Regions from separate parts of the Polycladomyces subterraneus genome, predicted to be linked through region 1. Evidence: riboswitches for the same ligand, from Rfam matches in the RefSeq annotation. Region 1 holds a riboswitch; each other region holds the start of a gene.
What was found. Region 1 has a riboswitch for S-adenosylmethionine ahead of NWF35_RS07445 (homoserine dehydrogenase). Riboswitches for the same ligand answer to the same signal wherever they lie in the genome.

Region 1 (4,214 bases):
ACTTGTTTTTGATAAAATCCGACTCCCTCCCCGTTGATGCCCAAACGACGGATCGGGAGCTGGATGGTTTCCCCCTTTTTCAGGCGAATCATCGTTTCGTTCTTTTTCATCATTCATACCTTCCTACCCGAGATCGGACGATATCCCCCTCATTGTACCCGAATTTCCCGGACACCAAAAACCGCCTTCCCGCAAAACGCAGGAAGGCGGTCAGGTTGATGTCAAATTTCACGAGCTCCGATCCCCCATCTCCGCTCCGCCCAGGTCAGCGCAGGACGTGGGCAAAGTACGCTTTGCTTTGAGGAAATTGCCCGCAATTTCAATCTTGCGCTTCCCGAGTCTTCGCTCAGTCAGGGCTTAGGTCTTCGCTCGCCTGGAAAAACATTGCTTCCTTACGGAATGACAAGACACGTTATAGACTAAAACATCGGACCCGCTCCCAAAAGCGTCTTCACTCCACATCAGTTGACGGAACCCGCACTCACCACTTCTTTTTCTTCTTGCGCCACAGAGGCCGCCAACACCGGGCGGGTAATGATCCGTTTGACGGACACTTCCCATTCCGCCGGTAGAACTGAAGCCAGCCGCGGCTCCCAGTTGCGAACGAGGAAAGCGGCATGGCTCCGTCCATGATCCGGATAAATGACTGCATCCAGCACTTGGATGCCTGTATCGACGAGCTCCGATTTCCACTTGTCCGCCGTGTCGGCAGCCAATACTTCCTCCGTCTCGATCAGGAGGAACTGGACACCGCTTTCTTCACCCGCCGGCAAAATCATCGGTCGACGAAGGGAGGCAGCGCGCAAAGCAGGCAGTCGGTACACATTACACAAATCTTCCACCACCGCACTGCCGGTGGGTTGTTCACCCGCACCTTGACCCACCAGTGTCACATCTTGCACAACATCGCCTTCCACATGGATGGCGTTGTAAACGCCGCGAACCCCGGAAAGCGGATGGGAAAGCGGCACCAGGGTGGGCGCTACTTGCAATGCTACCGGTCCTTCTTCACCGTATTGTTCAGCTTGGGCGAGCAATTTGATCGAATATCCCAGTCGACGGGCAATCTCCAATTCGGCGACCGTGATGTCCGTGATCCCTTTCCGCGGGATGTCATCCACCGCCACATCCACCCCGAAAGCCAACCGGCAGAGAATCGCCAGTTTGTGAGCCGAATCGAAGCCTTCGACGTCTGCAGTCGGATCGGCTTCAGCGTATCCTTTTTCCTGCGCCTCCGCAAGAACAGAGTCAAACGAACGTCCATGTTCAGTCATTTGCGTCAAAATATAATTACAGGTACCGTTGACAATCCCGGAAACCTTATGAATGCGGTTCGCTTTCAACAAATGCTGCAAGGTACCCAAAACGGGGATGCCGCCGCCCACACTGGCTTCATACAACAATTGAACGCCCTTTTCACGCGCCAGCTGCTCCAGCTCCACCCCGTGTTTGGCGATTAGCTCCTTATTGGCGGTCACAACGTGACATCCCGCTTCGATCGCTTTCACCACATAGGTGAGCGTGGGTTCAATTCCGCCCATCGCTTCAATCACCACCTGCACCCCCGCTTCCAATACATCCTCAAAGCGGGTGGTCAGGAGATGTTTCACGCCTTCCACCTTTCGTTTCTTGGTTAAATCCCGCACCAGAATGCGGCGGACTTCAAACAGCGTGCCCGTTTTGCGTGCAATCACGTCCTGATTGGACTGGAGCATTTTGTATGTTCCCGTTCCCACCGTTCCCAGTCCCAACAACGCAACATCGACACGCTTCATCGCCTGCTCCCCCCTTTAAAAATTCAAAACCCTCTTCCAAAGATAAGAAGAGGGGACATGTATCCACGCCACCCTGCTCCTTATCTCTCAGCACCCGAAGGTACTGCAGGAATTGGCACCTTATGCCCGTACCCTGCCTACAACGCAGGGGCCGAACATGGTTGCCGGGCTTCATCGGGCCAGTCCCTCCGCCTCTCTCGATAACGAGTCAGTGGTTGATCCCTATTTAATTAGTCACTATTATCCAACAAAAAAAATACGTTTGTCAAACCCTTTTTTTTGAACAATATCGAACAGACATCGTCATTACGGCGAAATTTGTCCGTTCCCAGTAGAAAAATGTCCGGTTCCACGGGAAACCGGACATCAATCATGCCGCGCCACGATGCGGTTGCGAAGAACGCCCAAGCGCTCCACTTCCAGCTCTATCACATCATCCGGTTCCAACCAACGATGCACCTCTGTACCCAGCTCCAAAATACACCCGGTTCCGACTGTGCCGGACCCGATTACGTCTCCAGGATACAAAAAAACATCCTGAGAAGCTCGCTCGATCATTTCCGCAAAGGAAAAGTGCAAATCCCGGAGATTGCCGCGGGACAATTCAACCCCGTTGACCCGGGCAGTCATCGCCAAATCCCAATGATCACCGGTTCTTCGGTCTTCCAGCTCATCCAAGGTGACCAACCACGGTCCCAACGAAGTGGCAAAATCTTTCCCTTTGGCCGGTCCCAAACCCACTTTCATTTCCTCAAGCTGAACATCCCGTGCGCTCCAATCGTTGAGAATGCACAATCCCGCGATATATTCCCTTGCTGAGTCTCGGGGGATATTGCGTCCCTTTTTCCCGATGATACATGCCACTTCCAACTCATAATCCAAACATTGGGTGTTTTTCGGGCGGTATACTGGTTGCTCATGTCCCACTATAGTCTGATGATTGGAAAAATAAAAAACAGGAAAATAATACCATTCAGAAATCATATCGAGGCCGCGTCGTGCCCGCGCCGTTTTGACATGCTGTTCAAACGCGTAGAAATCACGAAAGCTGGGCGGTCTGGGCACCGGCGGAAGCAAACGGACTTCCGCAAGCGACAATGCCACCGGTTCACCCTCCACTTTCACTTGATCAGGATGTGTACCCCGGCAAGCATCGATCACCTGACGCAACAATGAAAGGCCATCCGCCCCTGTTTCCAGGAACGCAACCATATCTGTCGGGATCGCACGGGGAAACGGCATTCCCTTTTCCAACATGGCCCATTCCTGTGCAAAACCGATATCCCAAACATACCCATCCTGCACCCAACCGATCCGGGCATCGCCATGCTCTTCCGCCCGGATGTTCAACACGTCTTCTTTGATCACATAGGTTACCAAACGCATCCAACCACTCCTCTCCTCCCAGCATATGCATCAAAAGCAGGTGCTTGCAAGCCTTTTTGCGGGAAGATCATCGCAACACCCGGTGACGTGCCGGTTGCAAAACTTCATCAGCGATTCGATCAGCCGCATTTCCGGATGCCAGATTCGACATGACTCGGGCAATGTGTTCCCGACGGGCCGGTGACTCCAACCAACGCTTCATCTGTTGTGTCAATCGACCGAACTGAACCGTTTCCGCCACTCGATGGCGCAATAGGTATCTCCGGTTCGCCTCTTCCTGCCCCGGCAATGCGTTCAACAGTAACAGGGGTAAACGTTTGACCATCGCTTCCGTTATGGTGAGTCCACCCGGCTTGGTGATCAACAGGTCTGCAGCATCCATGAACAAGGGGACATCGGGTTGGAATCCCTCTACGCGAATGTGGGGTGGCAGAGAATGACGGGTCAGCTCATACATCAGGGCTTCATTTTTCCCTGTCAGCACCACGACTTGACAAATGGGGCCTGCTTTCTCCAATTCCCGTACGGTTTCGCGGACGGGCCCCATCCCTTCCCCGCCGCCCATCACCAATACTACCGGACGTTCCGGACTCAATCCCAACAAACGTCGCGCTTCCTGCTTCGACACGTTTTGGAGAAATTCCCTTTTCACGGGAATACCTGTCTCGACAATCCTGGTGGCAGATTGCCACAAACGGCGTTGCGCCTGTGGAGGAACAGAAATTCCGCTGGCCGTGCACAACACATCAGGTGCGCCCGACAGCCAAATGGGATGAATTTCATAATCGGTTACCACGCAGAATGAAGGGATGCGACGCCAGTGGGAAGACAACCACATCAATGCGAACGGATGAGTCGCTACCACCTTTGTTGGACGGAATTGAGATAGTCGCCGTACTAATTGGCGCCGGATCATCCACCCCGCCCGCTTGATCGCTTCCCCGGAAACATAACGAAACCAACGGGACTGATGTGTCCAATCATACAGATAGTGATACACTGACGGAAACCGGTTCAACATACGGTGATACCCGGTTTGGAGGAGAGGATGTG
Region 2 (4,214 bases), on a different contig from region 1:
ACGTGCAATGGAGATACTGAACTGGCGTCCAGAGACGGATCTTTCTGTGGGATTGCGGAAAACATTAGCATATTATCGCGAATGGATTACCGGATGATTGAAATATGGCCGTAAAAAACGTGAAACGTTTTTGTAACAAAACACGTCTCAATATATAGAGGGATCTCGTGATTCCTCCATCCTGCGGGGTTTTTCAACTGTTGTAACCAAACGGAAAACACAGTATACTGGTTAACGAGTTACCTGGAGTACAGAACGGTCAAACCACGAAACAAACATGTTCGCAGGTGGGGGCCGCCAAATGGAGCGGCTCAATTCGGGAAGGATTTGTGGCAATCATATTAAGCAGGAGTGGTTTGCGGATGCGATCGAAAGCAGTGTATGAAGGGGACGCGCACTTGTTCTCGGAAGGCGTGTACCAACCGCCTTCGGGATGGTACCCGATTGCCAAACGGGTATTTGAAATCATTTTCTCTATTACTTTCTTGATTTTGACCTTGCCGGTGTTGGTGTTGACCGCGATTGCCATCAAATTGGAATCGAAAGGTCCCGTCTTCTACAAACAGGAACGCGTCGGCTTGCACGGGAAACCCTTCTATATCGTCAAACTGCGCTCCATGCGGGTGGACGCGGAGAAAAACGGTCCGCAATGGGCATCCAAAAACGACCCCCGAGTAACCCGCGTAGGACGGTTTATCCGCAAGACTCGGATCGATGAAATTCCGCAACTGATCAGCGTCTTGAAAGGGGATATGAGTTTGATCGGCCCGCGGCCGGAACGACCGATGTTCACCGAGAAATTTGCCGCAGAAATTCCCGGATTCAAAAATCGCCTGTTGGTGAAACCGGGTTTGACCGGATGGGCACAGGTGAACGGCGGTTATGATATGACACCGAAAGAGAAATTTGAATTGGATATGTACTACATCAAACGGCAATCGTTCGCGTTGGATATGCGCATTCTGTTGCGTACGGTATGGGTGGTACTGACTGGTAACGGTGCCCGTTGAGCTCGCTTCACTAAAACAAAACGGATTGCCCCGAGGGTAATCCGTTTTTTCCCGTTCCTTCTCATCCGTATCACAAGGCTATCCCGACACACGATGCTCCGGCTATGGCAATCTCCTTTAAAAGGTCAGCCGAAGGGCCATATACAGCAGAAGCCAAAACGGGAGGCTTAAACCGGTCGCGTTGATGAGGCCGATCCAAAACGATTTGCCAACAACCGTGCTCATGTCGGGCACCTCCGTTGCTTGTGTCCTTGGTTGTTTTTATTATACGCGAATGTCAGTCATCGTAGTGGATTTTTGGCCATTTGTAAACGAAATGTAATCTCATGGTAATCTGCTGTCATCATTCATCGGAAAAATTTGTACATTATGTGTAAAGAGAATGACGTTGACATCCTGAATGTTGTCGTGGTAGGATGTAACGTGACAACTTCATAAGACGATGTTGCGCGCTCTTATCAAGAGAGGTGGAGGGACTGGCCCGATGAAACCCGGCAACCGTCCGCGGTATGCACGCGGAAATGGTGCCAATTCCTGCAGAGCCCATCGGTTCTGGCAGATGAGAGAGGCGATTTTATAATATATAAGATCCCTTTCTGCTCTGGCAGGAAGGGATCTTTTCTTAGAGACAGGTGGTGAATGAAGCGATGATTGTACTTGACCAAGTGAATAAAGTGTACCCTTCCTCGAAAGACGGGGATGTGGTCGCGTTGCAGGATATCAACCTTCGCATCGAACGTGGAGAAATTTTCGGGATCGTCGGTCACAGCGGAGCGGGGAAAAGCACGCTGCTCCGATTGCTCAACGGATTGGAGAAGCCCACTTCGGGCAGCGTCACGGTGGATGGTATTTCCATTTCCGAAAGCGGTGATCGTGAGCTGCGCGAAGCGCGAAAGAAAATCGGGATGATTTTTCAGCATTTCCACTTGCTTTGGTCCCGTACCGTGTGGGAAAATGTGGCCTTCCCTCTGGAGCTGGCCGGTAAATCGAAAAAGGAAATCAGGGAAAAAGTGGATGCTTTGTTGGAAAGGGTGGGACTTTCCCATCGGGCAAATGCGTATCCTGCCCAACTGTCCGGGGGACAGAAACAGCGTGTCGGCATTGCGCGGGCATTGGCCAACGATCCGAGCGTCTTGTTGTGTGACGAGGCGACATCGGCGCTGGACCCGGAGACGACGACCTCCATTTTACAACTGTTGAAGGAGATCCACCGGGACACCGGCATCACAATGGTGATCATTACGCACGAAATGAGTGTGGTCAAACGGATGTGCCATCGCATGGCCGTCATGGAAGCCGGTAAAGTGGTGGAGATGGGTGAGGTGGAGACGCTGTTCCGGGAACCGAAGCACCCGGTTACCCAGCAATTCGTACAGTCCTATCACACTGAAAAACTAGAAGCTTCAAAAGAGCATACCGATTTGATCCGGGTGAAGTCGGATGATTTGGATCGTATCTGGTCCCGCTTGGCCGATTGGGTAAAAATAGGCGTAACAGTGACGATCTTGCCTGACCATGAGAAAAACGACGGAATGGTCGCCTTACAGGTGAGCGGGGAACCTGACCAAGTTCGGGATGCCGTGGAGGAGATCCGGGAATTCGAGCGCAGATCGGAGGTGATTCCGCATGTTTGATCAACTGGACACCACCCTTTTGTGGCAAGCGACCGGGGAAACGTTATATATGGTGGCTATCTCTACGTTTTTCGCGGCCCTGATCGGCATTCCGTTGGGTGTACTCCTCGTTATTACGGATAAGGGTCACCTGTGGGAAAATGTGGTCATCCAGCGCGTTCTTGGCCTGATTATCAATGTGTTCCGGGCAGTGCCGTTCATTGTTCTGGTTTTGTTCCTGTTTCCGTTGTCCCAGCTTCTGGTCGGCACCACGCTCGGACCGACGGCGGCCACGATTCCCCTGATCGCTGGTGCGGCACCCTTTTATGCACGCATGGTGGAAACCGCCATCCGGGAGATTGACCGTGGAGTAATCGAAGCCGCCAAAGCGATGGGAGCCACCCGGATGCAGATCATCCGAAAGGTGCTCCTGCCGGAAGCCAAACCGGCGATCGTCTCTGGTCTGACTGTCACCTGTGTGGCTTTGGTGGGTTATTCCGCTTTTGCTGGCATCGTGGGTGGTGGCGGTTTAGGAGATGCTGCATACCGGTTTGGATTCCAATCGTTTAATAGTAGCATGATGTATGCATGCGGGTTGATTTTGGTGATTATGGTGCAAATCATTCAGGCCATAGGTGATTTCATTGCCCGGAAATTAGATAAGAGATAAGAGATAAGGAGTGAGAGATCCTGTGAAAAAGTTGATGGCTATCATTGCTGTTGCTCTTTTGACTGTATTTGGCACAGCTTGCGGGCAGCAAAAAGAAGCGAGCAATACCCTGACAGTGGCGGCTTCCGCTGTTCCTCACGCAGAAATTCTTGAACATGTAAAACCCATTCTTGAAAAAGAGGGCGTTCATTTGCAAGTTAGGGTGTTCCAAGACTATGTCTTGCCAAACAAAGTGGTGGAAGAAGGACAAGTGGATGCCAATTACTTCCAACATGTCCCGTGGATGGAAAATGTCAACAAGGAGCAGGGTTATCATATCGTAAAAGTGGTGGCCGTCCATATTGAGCCTATGGGAGCTTATTCCCACAAGATCAAGAATATCAATCAGCTCAAAAATGGAGCAACTGTGGCCCTTCCAAACGACGTCAGCAACGAAACCCGTGCTTTGCTGCTATTGGAGAAAAATGGCTTGATCAAACTGGACAACCACAATGGACCCAAAACGGAGAAAAATATTGTGTCCAATCCGAAACACCTGCAATTTAAACCATTGGAAGCAGCTATGTTACCGCGAGTTCTCGATCAAGTGGACTTGGATGTGATCAATACCAACTATGCGATGCAAGCCCATTTGAATCCGCTGAAAGATGCGCTGATTATTGAGGACAAAAGATCGATCTATGCCAATGTTTTGGCGACCAAAAAGGGCAAAGAAAATGATCCGCGGATCCAAAAGCTGGCCAAAGCCCTCACTTCCCCGGAAGTGAAAAAGTTCATCGAGCAAAAATACAAAGGTGCCGTCATTCCGGCGTTTTGATGAAAAAGCCCCACGCATCAGCGTGGGGCTTTTCGCTTTTGTGGTGGGAAACAAACATTTACCCTGATGGGATAAAACCGACACAACCTAGGACTTCACTTCTC
Region 3 (4,214 bases), on a different contig from region 1:
CTGGGAGCCGATACCAAGCGCCTCCTGTTCAAACATTTGATTCCCAACGCCATGGGTCCCATCATTGTCATGCTGACGTTTACGGTGCCCAATGCCATTTTCGCCGAAGCGTTCCTCAGCTTTCTGGGATTGGGCGTGCAGGCACCGCAAGCCAGTTGGGGAACGATGATCAACGACTCGTTGGTCGTGATCTTTTCGGAAGATTGGTGGCGGCTGTTTTTCCCCGCCTTTTTCCTCAGCTTGACGATGCTGGCCTTCAACGTGTTCGGTGACGGTCTACGTGACGCACTTGATCCCAAGATGCGGAAATGAGGTGGTTTCAACGTGGCATTGTTGGAGATTCGCGATTTGCACGTGTCGTTTCACACCTATGCAGGAGAAGTTCAAGCGGTCCGCGGTGTCAATCTGACGTTGGAAAAGGGAGAAGCATTGGCCATTGTTGGGGAATCCGGCAGCGGCAAAAGTGTGACGGCCCAGGCGATCATGCGGTTGATCCCGTCGCCGCCCGGCAAAATCAAGCGCGGTGAAATCCTTTTCGACGGGAACGATCTGTTAAAATTGACGGAAAAAGAAATGTTCCGGGTGCGCGGTTCGGAGATCGGGATGATCTTTCAGGACCCGATGACGTCGCTCAACCCGACGATGACGGTGGGCAAGCAGATCATGGAAGGGCTAATTTGGCACCAGCGCATTTCCCCATCCGAAGCGCGCCAACGCGCGGTGGAAATGTTGCGTTTGGTGGGCATTCCCAGCCCTGAAACACGGATCAACAATTATCCGCACGAATTCAGCGGCGGGATGCGGCAACGGGCCATGATCGCCATCGCGTTGGCCTGCAACCCGAAGATTTTGATCGCGGATGAGCCGACAACTGCTTTGGACGTGACCATTCAGGCACAGATCATCGAACTGCTGAAGGAACTGCAAAAGAAAACGGACACCGCTGTTATCTTGATCACCCACGATTTGGGTGTGGTGGCGGAAATGGCGCAACGTGTGGCGGTGATGTACGGGGGTAAGGTGGTGGAGACGGGAACGGTGGAAGAGATCTTCTACCGGCCGCGTCATCCGTACACCTGGGGGCTGTTGGCTTCCATGCCTCGGCTCGATTTGGACCGGAAGCAGGAGTTGAAACCGATCCCCGGGTCCCCGCCGGATCTGTTGGACCCGCCCAAGGGTTGCCCGTTTGCCGATCGTTGTCCGTACACGATGCATATATGCAACGACGAGATGCCCGAAGTTAGTGAGGTATCCCAAACGCATCGCGTCAGCTGCTGGCTGGAACACCCGGAAGCGCCGTCCGTCACGAACGAACCGATCGTGCGCATATCGTCCAAGTAAACATTGACAGAAATTTCGATCCATCGTATCATAACTTCAAATACGAATATCAGGAAACACCTTCTTATCCAGAGTGGCGGAGGGACTGGCCCGATGAAGCCCGGCAACCACCCCGTTTACCCGTGTGTATTGAAAGCACACATTAATCGGCGGGGAATGGTGCCAATTCCTGCAGAACCGACAGGTTCTGAGAGATGAGAAGGGGGACGGACTGCAATGGGATTGGAGCAGACGACACCCTCTTCTGATCGAAGAGGGTGTTTCCTTTTGAAAAAGGAGAGAAAACGCGTGGTAGCCAGCGTCGATACGGTGACAAAGAAAACGGTGGCCGTGGGGCCGGTAGCGTTGGAATGCGGGGAAACACTGCAGGATGTGCACATCGCGGTGGAGACAGTGGGGAGACTGTCGGCGGACCGGGACAACGTCGTTTTAGTTTGTCACGCGTTGACAGGAGATGCGCATGCCGTCGGGGATGAACGGGAACCGGGCTGGTGGGACGGATTGATCGGGCCTGGTCGTTATATTGACACCAACCGGTATTTTGTCGTCACCACCAATGTACTCGGTGGTTGTAATGGCAGTACGGGTCCGTCATCCATCAATCCGGCCACGGGGCGGCCCTATGGTTCGGCTTTTCCCCCGGTCACCATTCGGGATATGGTCCATGTGCAATATCGTACGCTTCAGGAATTGGGCATCGATCGGGTTCATACCATCGTCGGCGGTTCCATGGGGGGAATGCAGGTACTGGAATGGGGCATCTTATACCCTGAAGCGGTGGCGAATCTGATCCCCATCGCCACCACAACCGCGTTGTCCCCCATGGCCATCGCCTACAACGACATCGGACGCCAAGCCATCATGTCCGATCCGGACTGGCAGGGAGGCGATTACTACCCGGGGCCGGGGCCGAAAAAAGGGCTGGCTATCGCCCGGATGGTCGGAATGGTCACCTATCGGACGGACGCATTGTTCCATCAGCGGTTCCAACGCCGTTTGCAGACCGAGGTACCGGAATGGTCCCGGGACGCAACATTTCAAGTGGAAAGCTATCTGCGCTATCAGGGAGAAAAGCTGGTTAACCGGTTTGATGCCAACAGCTATTTATGTCTGCTCAAAGCGATGGACACGCATGATGTGGGCAGGGGACGCGGCGGAATGGCGTCCGCGCTGTCAAAGATCCGCTCTCGCGTGCTGATCATCGGCATTGAGGAGGATCGGTTGTTTCAAATTGAGGAGCAACGGACACTGTTTCGGGAATTACGGGCGCTAGGAAAAGATACGCAACTGTGGGAAATTCAATCCCCGTACGGCCATGATGCGTTTTTGATCGAATATGAAAAGATGGGACCGGCAATCCGGCAGTTTTTGGAGGGGTAGCGATCCGGAAGACGCTGCCCCCTTTCCTTGACGCTGTCGAACAATTGGGAGTACAATAAGGTTGTTCACAAAGTTGAAACCCCTTTCTATCTACTGGACCGCTTGAATCAAGGTACGCAGCATTTGTCGAAACCTTTGGGAAGCGGGTTGACATCACGGTTTGATCGCGCGATCAAAATCCAACTTACAAGGGGTTATTGGAGGGCGCAAGATGAGCAATCACAGCAGTTTCTTCAACCGTCGGCTGCACTCGTTACTGGGTGTCATTCCGGTGGGCTTTTTTTTGGTCGAGCACTTGTTGACGAACTATTTTGCGACCAGAGGCCCCGCTGTTTTCCAAGAAAAAGTGGAGTGGATCTGGAATCTGCCGTTCCTGCTCGCCCTGGAAACGGTGTTTATCTACCTGCCGCTCTTGTATCATGCGCTGTACGGCCTGCACATCGCGTTCCAGGCGAAAAACAACGTGGTGAATCACGGCACGTTCCGCAACTACATGTTCATGTTGCAACGGGTTACCGGTGTCATCACGCTCATTTTCGTGGGATGGCATGTATGGGAATCGCGGATTCAGGTGGCTCTGCACCACTGGACACCGCATGAGTTGACAGTAATGATGCACCAGATCCTCAGCAACAACGTCAATTTTGGATTGTACCTGATTGGGGTTGTCGCTGCTGTCTTCCACTTCAGCAACGGGATTTGGTCGTTTTTGGTCAGCTGGGGCATTACAGTCGGGCCGCGTGCACAGTATGTATCCACTTGGGTATGTGCGGTCATTTTCCTGGTTGTGTCGTACATCGGCATCAGTGCCCTGTTCGCATTCCACAATCCGGAGTTTTTGAACCAGTTGGCGCAGCGTTAAAAGGGGGCATTGTTCAATGAACGAGAAAATCATTATTGTGGGTGGCGGCTTGGCTGGTCTGATGGCTGCCATCAAGACGGCGGAAGCGGGGGCCAATGTCGAGTTGTTCTCGCTCGTACCGGTGAAACGTTCCCACTCGGTATGTGCGCAGGGCGGCATCAACGGTGCGGTCAACACCAAAGGGGAAGGTGACTCGCCGTGGGAACACTTTGACGACACGATCTACGGCGGGGACTTTTTGGCCAACCAACCCCCGGTTAAAGCGATGTGTGAAGCGGCGCCGGGCATCATTTACCTGATGGACCGGATGGGAGTACCGTTCAACCGGACGCCGGAGGGATTGATCGACTTCCGCCGTTTCGGGGGAACCAAACACCACCGTACCGCTTACGCCGGGGCGACTACGGGGCAGCAATTGCTCTATGCGTTGGACGAGCAAGTTCGTCGCTGGGAAGTGGCCGGCCGGGTCACCAAGTACGAGCACTGGGAATTCCTGAAGGTGATCTTGGACGATGAAGGTCGTTGCCGCGGGATCGTGGCGCAAAACTTGCGCAGTCACGAGATCAAGGCCTTCCTGGCTGACGCTGTGATCCTGGCGACGGGCGGCTTGGGCATGATCTTCGGCAAATCG
Region 4 (4,214 bases), on a different contig from region 1:
GGACGCATAACGCTCCAGTTTTTCGGTATTGACGATGGCGTAGTCCAATCCCGCCTTGGTACAGTGATACAAAAAGACGGCGTTCAGCACTTCCCGTCCCGCCGGCGGCAAGCCGAACGATACGTTGGAGATGCCCAGGATCGTCTGGCAACGCGGCAAACGTTCCTTGATGAGACGAATGCCCTCCACAGTTTCCTTTGCCGATCCGATGTACGCTTCATCGCCTGTCCCGACAGGGAAAACCAGTGGGTCGAAAATGATGTCCTCTTCCGGAATGCCGTACTTTTCCGTCAACAAGCGATAGGAGCGTTCGGCCACCTCCCATTTGCGCTCGCGGTCAACGGCCATGCCCCGTTCATCGATCGTCCCCACCACAACCGCCGCACCATAGCGGTGAATCAGAGGCACCACCCGTTCAAACCGCTCTTCCCCGTCTTCCAAGTTGATCGAGTTGAGAATGGCTTTGCCCTGCGAAAACTTTAACGCCGCCTCCATCACTTCGGGCGATGTGGAGTCGATCATCAGCGGCGCTTTGATCACCTTGACAGCGTAGGTCAAAAACCGCCGCATATCCTCCAGTTCGTCCCGGTCAGGATCTGCCAGACACACGTCGATCACCTGGGCACCGTTTTTCACTTGTTTGCGGGCAATTTCCGCAGCGGCTTCATACTCTCCTTCCTGGATCAAGGTACGGAATTTGCGCGACCCGATCACGTTGGTCCGCTCACCGACGAGAATCGGTCGATTGTCCGCCTCCACATAAACGGTCTCGATTCCGGATACCGCCGGGATACGCCGTTCCGGTACGGGGCGGGGGCGTTTGTCCTTGAGTGCTTCCGCCAGCGCACAGATGTGATCCGGTGTCGTACCGCAACATCCGCCCGCCATATTGAGCCAGCCTGCATCAGCAAAGGCAGCCAGTTTGGCGGCCAGTCCCTGCGGCGTCTCGTGATACCGTCCCTCCTCATCGGGCAAACCGGCGTTGGGATAACAGCTCACCCCACAATCGGCCATAGAAGCCAGCGTCCGCAAGTGGTCACGCATAAATTCCGGCCCGGTCGCGCAGTTCAACCCCACAGACAATGGACGGAGATGGGAGATGGACACGTAGAAGGCCTCCACATTTTGCCCGGCCAACATCGTACCCATCGGTTCGATCGTGCCGGAAATCAGGATGGGAACTTCGGTTCCCAACTCCGCAAATGCCCGCCGGATCCCAATTCCGCCGGCTTTCACATTCAGCGTGTCCTGGGATGTCTCCAGCAGCAACGCATCCACGCCGCCCAACAACAGCGCACGTGCCTGTTCGTAATACGCGTCCACCAGCTGGTCGAACGTGATACCGCCCGTCACCGAGAGTGTCTTGGTTGTCGGTCCCATCGCCCCGGCCACATACCGGGGAGAACCGTCCCGCGTCCATTTGTCCACGGCTTTGCGGGCACAGGCCACAGCTGCACGGTTGATCTCTTCCACGCGACTTTCCAGTCCGTACTCGGCCAATACCACCGACGTGGCACCGAACGTGTTGGTCTCCACGATGTCCGCTCCTGCTTCCAGATAGGCTTCATGAATGGATTGGATCAGGTCGGGTCGCGTCAGGTTGAGCATTTCGTTACATCCCTCATACGCTTCGCCACCAAAATCCTCCGCCGTCAAACGGGCATTTTGCAGCATCGTTCCCATCGCGCCGTCCAGAATCAGGATTTTTTCTTTCATCCGTTCCGACAACGGTTGAATACCCATGTCCATCATCCTCTTTCCTTCCATCAAATAAAAAACCTTTCATCTCTGATCGGATGAAAGGTTGGCGTCGTAAACGCGCAAACTCTCATCTCCCAGAGATACCCTCTGCAGGAATTGGCACCACATTTGAAAGACAATCCTTTCAAATAGGTTGCCGGGCTTCATCGGGCCAGTCCCTCCGCCGCTCTGGATAAGAGTTCCGCTAATCGGACTATGTGATTTTTTCCGAACTGACAAACGAAAAGGATTTGAAGATAAATATACAAAATTAACGGGGCACCTGTCAATGATTTCAGGTCTTTGATTCAGGTGAAGCGTGCTCCTGGAAAACGGCCACCCTTCAAGTTGGCGAATTAGCAGACTTGGGTGTGTCTGATCAACATTGTCCGCATTGCTTTCTCCCCTCACGGAATTACTCCAGACACACCCTCGTCCTGGTTCCTTGTCATCCTTTCTTCAAACATAGTATCTGCTGCTCGTTTTACTACTCGGTGCGTTTTTTTGTACGCTCCTCCGCTCCCGTTTCATCATGCACTGCCGGAGAAACGGACAACCGAATCCGATACCGTTTATGCATCCTTTTCCGTGGCTGTTTCATCAACTTCGTCCGATTCCGCCGTCCGGGCCGCTACTAGAAACCAAGTGATCAATATAAACGCCGTCAATGCCAAAAAGGGGATGGTGACAAACCCGAACCAGTTGATGTAGTCGCCTGTACAGGGCACCCCGCGCGTGCAGGGAGAGAACGATTTCATCGCCGGTACCTTTTGCAGCAAATAATGATAAAGCGAAATCGAACCGCCGATCACACTGAGTGGCAACGTGTACGGGATAATCCACCGGTCATTCCGATAGCTGGCGATTCCCAGCAGTACCGTCAACGGATACATGAAGATCCGCTGAAACCAGCACAACTTGCATGGTTCAAACAACGCGATCTCGCTGAAATACAAACTGCCTCCCGTCGCAACCAATGACACCACCCATGCGAAATACAATCCGTATTGCCGAATCCACGCCATCATACCGGATTATCCTTTCTTGCCCGATTCCTGAAGCGCTTCATCCAACGCTTGTTTCAATTGGTTGTAGTCCAGCGGATTGTCCACTTTTTTCCCGTTGACGTAGATGGTCGGAACCGAATTGATGCCCAGTTTCTTTCCGTTGTTCATATCCTGCTGTACATCCGCCTCATATTTCCGGGTGCGGAGGTCCTGTTCCAGACGTTTCACGTCGATGCCAGGAACCTGCTGCTTGGCCAATTGCACCAGAAACTCAGGCGTGGCCCAGATGGTGTACTCGTCCTGTTGATTCCGGTAGACCGCGTCATAAAACTGCCAAAATGCCTGCGGTTTTTGATGGTAGATCGACTCACCGGCAATGCCGGCTGTCACCGAATCTGGCCCGATGAACTGCATGTTGAGAAATGCCATCTTGACTTTGCCAGTGTCGATATATTCCTTTTTCAACAAAGGAAAGACGGTTTCCTCAAACCGTTTGCACACCGGACACTTGAAATCTCCGAATTCGATCAAGGTGACTGGTGCTTTCGGATCGCCCAGGACGGGTTGACCCTGTGCCAACCCGTTGATCTCCTCCTTTTGACCATCGGCGGCCAGATACGCAATGCCGAAGATGCCCACGATGAGCACAACCAGCCCCACCGTGATCATTGTCAACATCTTCATGTCCTTTTTCTTCCTTTTCGCCTGGTACGATACGCTTTGCTTTTTCTTTTGTCGGTTCTTTTTCCCCATCAAAGTTCTCCTTCCCATCTGAACCGTTCCACTGTCAGATTTGCTTTCTATTATCGCATAAAACAAGAAAAATGGGGACTTCTGAAAAGCACCTTTTAGCTTGTTTGAAAAAAATTTACAATCACGTTGGAAAAAAAGCCGTTTACTCCCGTCGGATAACGGGTACGTGTTAAAAGGTTAGTATGTATGGAGGGGATTGGATGCTGAAAAGAAGTTGGCTGTTATCCATTTGTCTTATTCTGTTGGTCAGTCTCACCGCCTGCAAGGACGGGAAGACCGCCGAGCCCGGAAAAATCGTCATCTCGGGCAAGGACTGGACCGAGCAGTGGATCTTGGCCCACATTTTGGGCGAATATTTGAAAGCCCACACGGATATGGACGTGCAAGTGCGCGAAGGGTTGGGCACGGAAGCGATCTTGGTCCAAGCCCTCAAGCAAGGGGAAATCGACGCTATTGTAGAGTATACCGGCACGGGTTACCAGGCGATTCTCAAAAAACCTTACAAGCCGGGAATGACTCCTCAGTATATTTACCAGCAGACCAAAAAAGGATACGAAACCCAATTCGGCACCACCTGGCTGAAACCGTTGGGCTTTTACAACACGTATGCCTTGGCGATGCGAGCGGACAAAGCGAAACAACTGCATGTCACCAAAGTAAGCGACCTGAAACGGTTGGCCCCCCGACTATCCTTCGGTGCACCTGCCACTTTTT

Region 2: another riboswitch for S-adenosylmethionine. It lies ahead of NWF35_RS02190 (methionine ABC transporter ATP-binding protein); the one in region 1 lies ahead of NWF35_RS07445 (homoserine dehydrogenase).
Region 3: another riboswitch for S-adenosylmethionine. It lies ahead of metX (homoserine O-acetyltransferase MetX); the one in region 1 lies ahead of NWF35_RS07445 (homoserine dehydrogenase).
Region 4: another riboswitch for S-adenosylmethionine. It lies ahead of metH (methionine synthase); the one in region 1 lies ahead of NWF35_RS07445 (homoserine dehydrogenase).

What each region holds. Positions count from the first base shown of each region.
Region 1 is NZ_JANRHH010000031.1:80,868-85,081, reverse strand. Features, by position in the region: gene rlmD (23S rRNA (uracil(1939)-C(5))-methyltransferase RlmD) at 1-110, opposite strand, end outside; gene NWF35_RS07445 (homoserine dehydrogenase) at 462-1,775, opposite strand; SAM riboswitch class I at 1,853-1,982, opposite strand; gene NWF35_RS07440 (fumarylacetoacetate hydrolase family protein) at 2,142-3,032, opposite strand; gene NWF35_RS07435 (MGDG synthase family glycosyltransferase) at 3,229-4,214, opposite strand, start outside.
Region 2 is NZ_JANRHH010000013.1:54,397-58,610, reverse strand. Features, by position in the region: gene NWF35_RS02200 (SDR family oxidoreductase) at 1-97, shown strand, start outside; gene NWF35_RS02195 (sugar transferase) at 363-1,010, shown strand; SAM riboswitch class I at 1,463-1,576, shown strand; gene NWF35_RS02190 (methionine ABC transporter ATP-binding protein) at 1,658-2,644, shown strand; gene NWF35_RS02185 (methionine ABC transporter permease) at 2,637-3,293, shown strand; gene NWF35_RS02180 (MetQ/NlpA family ABC transporter substrate-binding protein) at 3,316-4,110, shown strand; gene NWF35_RS02175 (YigZ family protein) at 4,198-4,214, opposite strand, start outside.
Region 3 is NZ_JANRHH010000012.1:21,806-26,019, forward strand. Features, by position in the region: gene NWF35_RS01625 (ABC transporter permease) at 1-312, shown strand, start outside; gene NWF35_RS01630 (ABC transporter ATP-binding protein) at 325-1,341, shown strand; SAM riboswitch class I at 1,403-1,542, shown strand; gene metX (homoserine O-acetyltransferase MetX) at 1,558-2,721, shown strand; gene NWF35_RS01640 (succinate dehydrogenase cytochrome b558 subunit) at 2,933-3,583, shown strand; gene sdhA (succinate dehydrogenase flavoprotein subunit) at 3,600-4,214, shown strand, end outside.
Region 4 is NZ_JANRHH010000037.1:44,883-49,096, forward strand. Features, by position in the region: gene metH (methionine synthase) at 1-1,743, opposite strand, end outside; SAM riboswitch class I at 1,826-1,940, opposite strand; gene NWF35_RS10310 (disulfide oxidoreductase) at 2,313-2,765, opposite strand; gene NWF35_RS10315 (DsbA family protein) at 2,775-3,431, opposite strand; gene NWF35_RS10320 (ABC transporter substrate-binding protein) at 3,701-4,214, shown strand, end outside.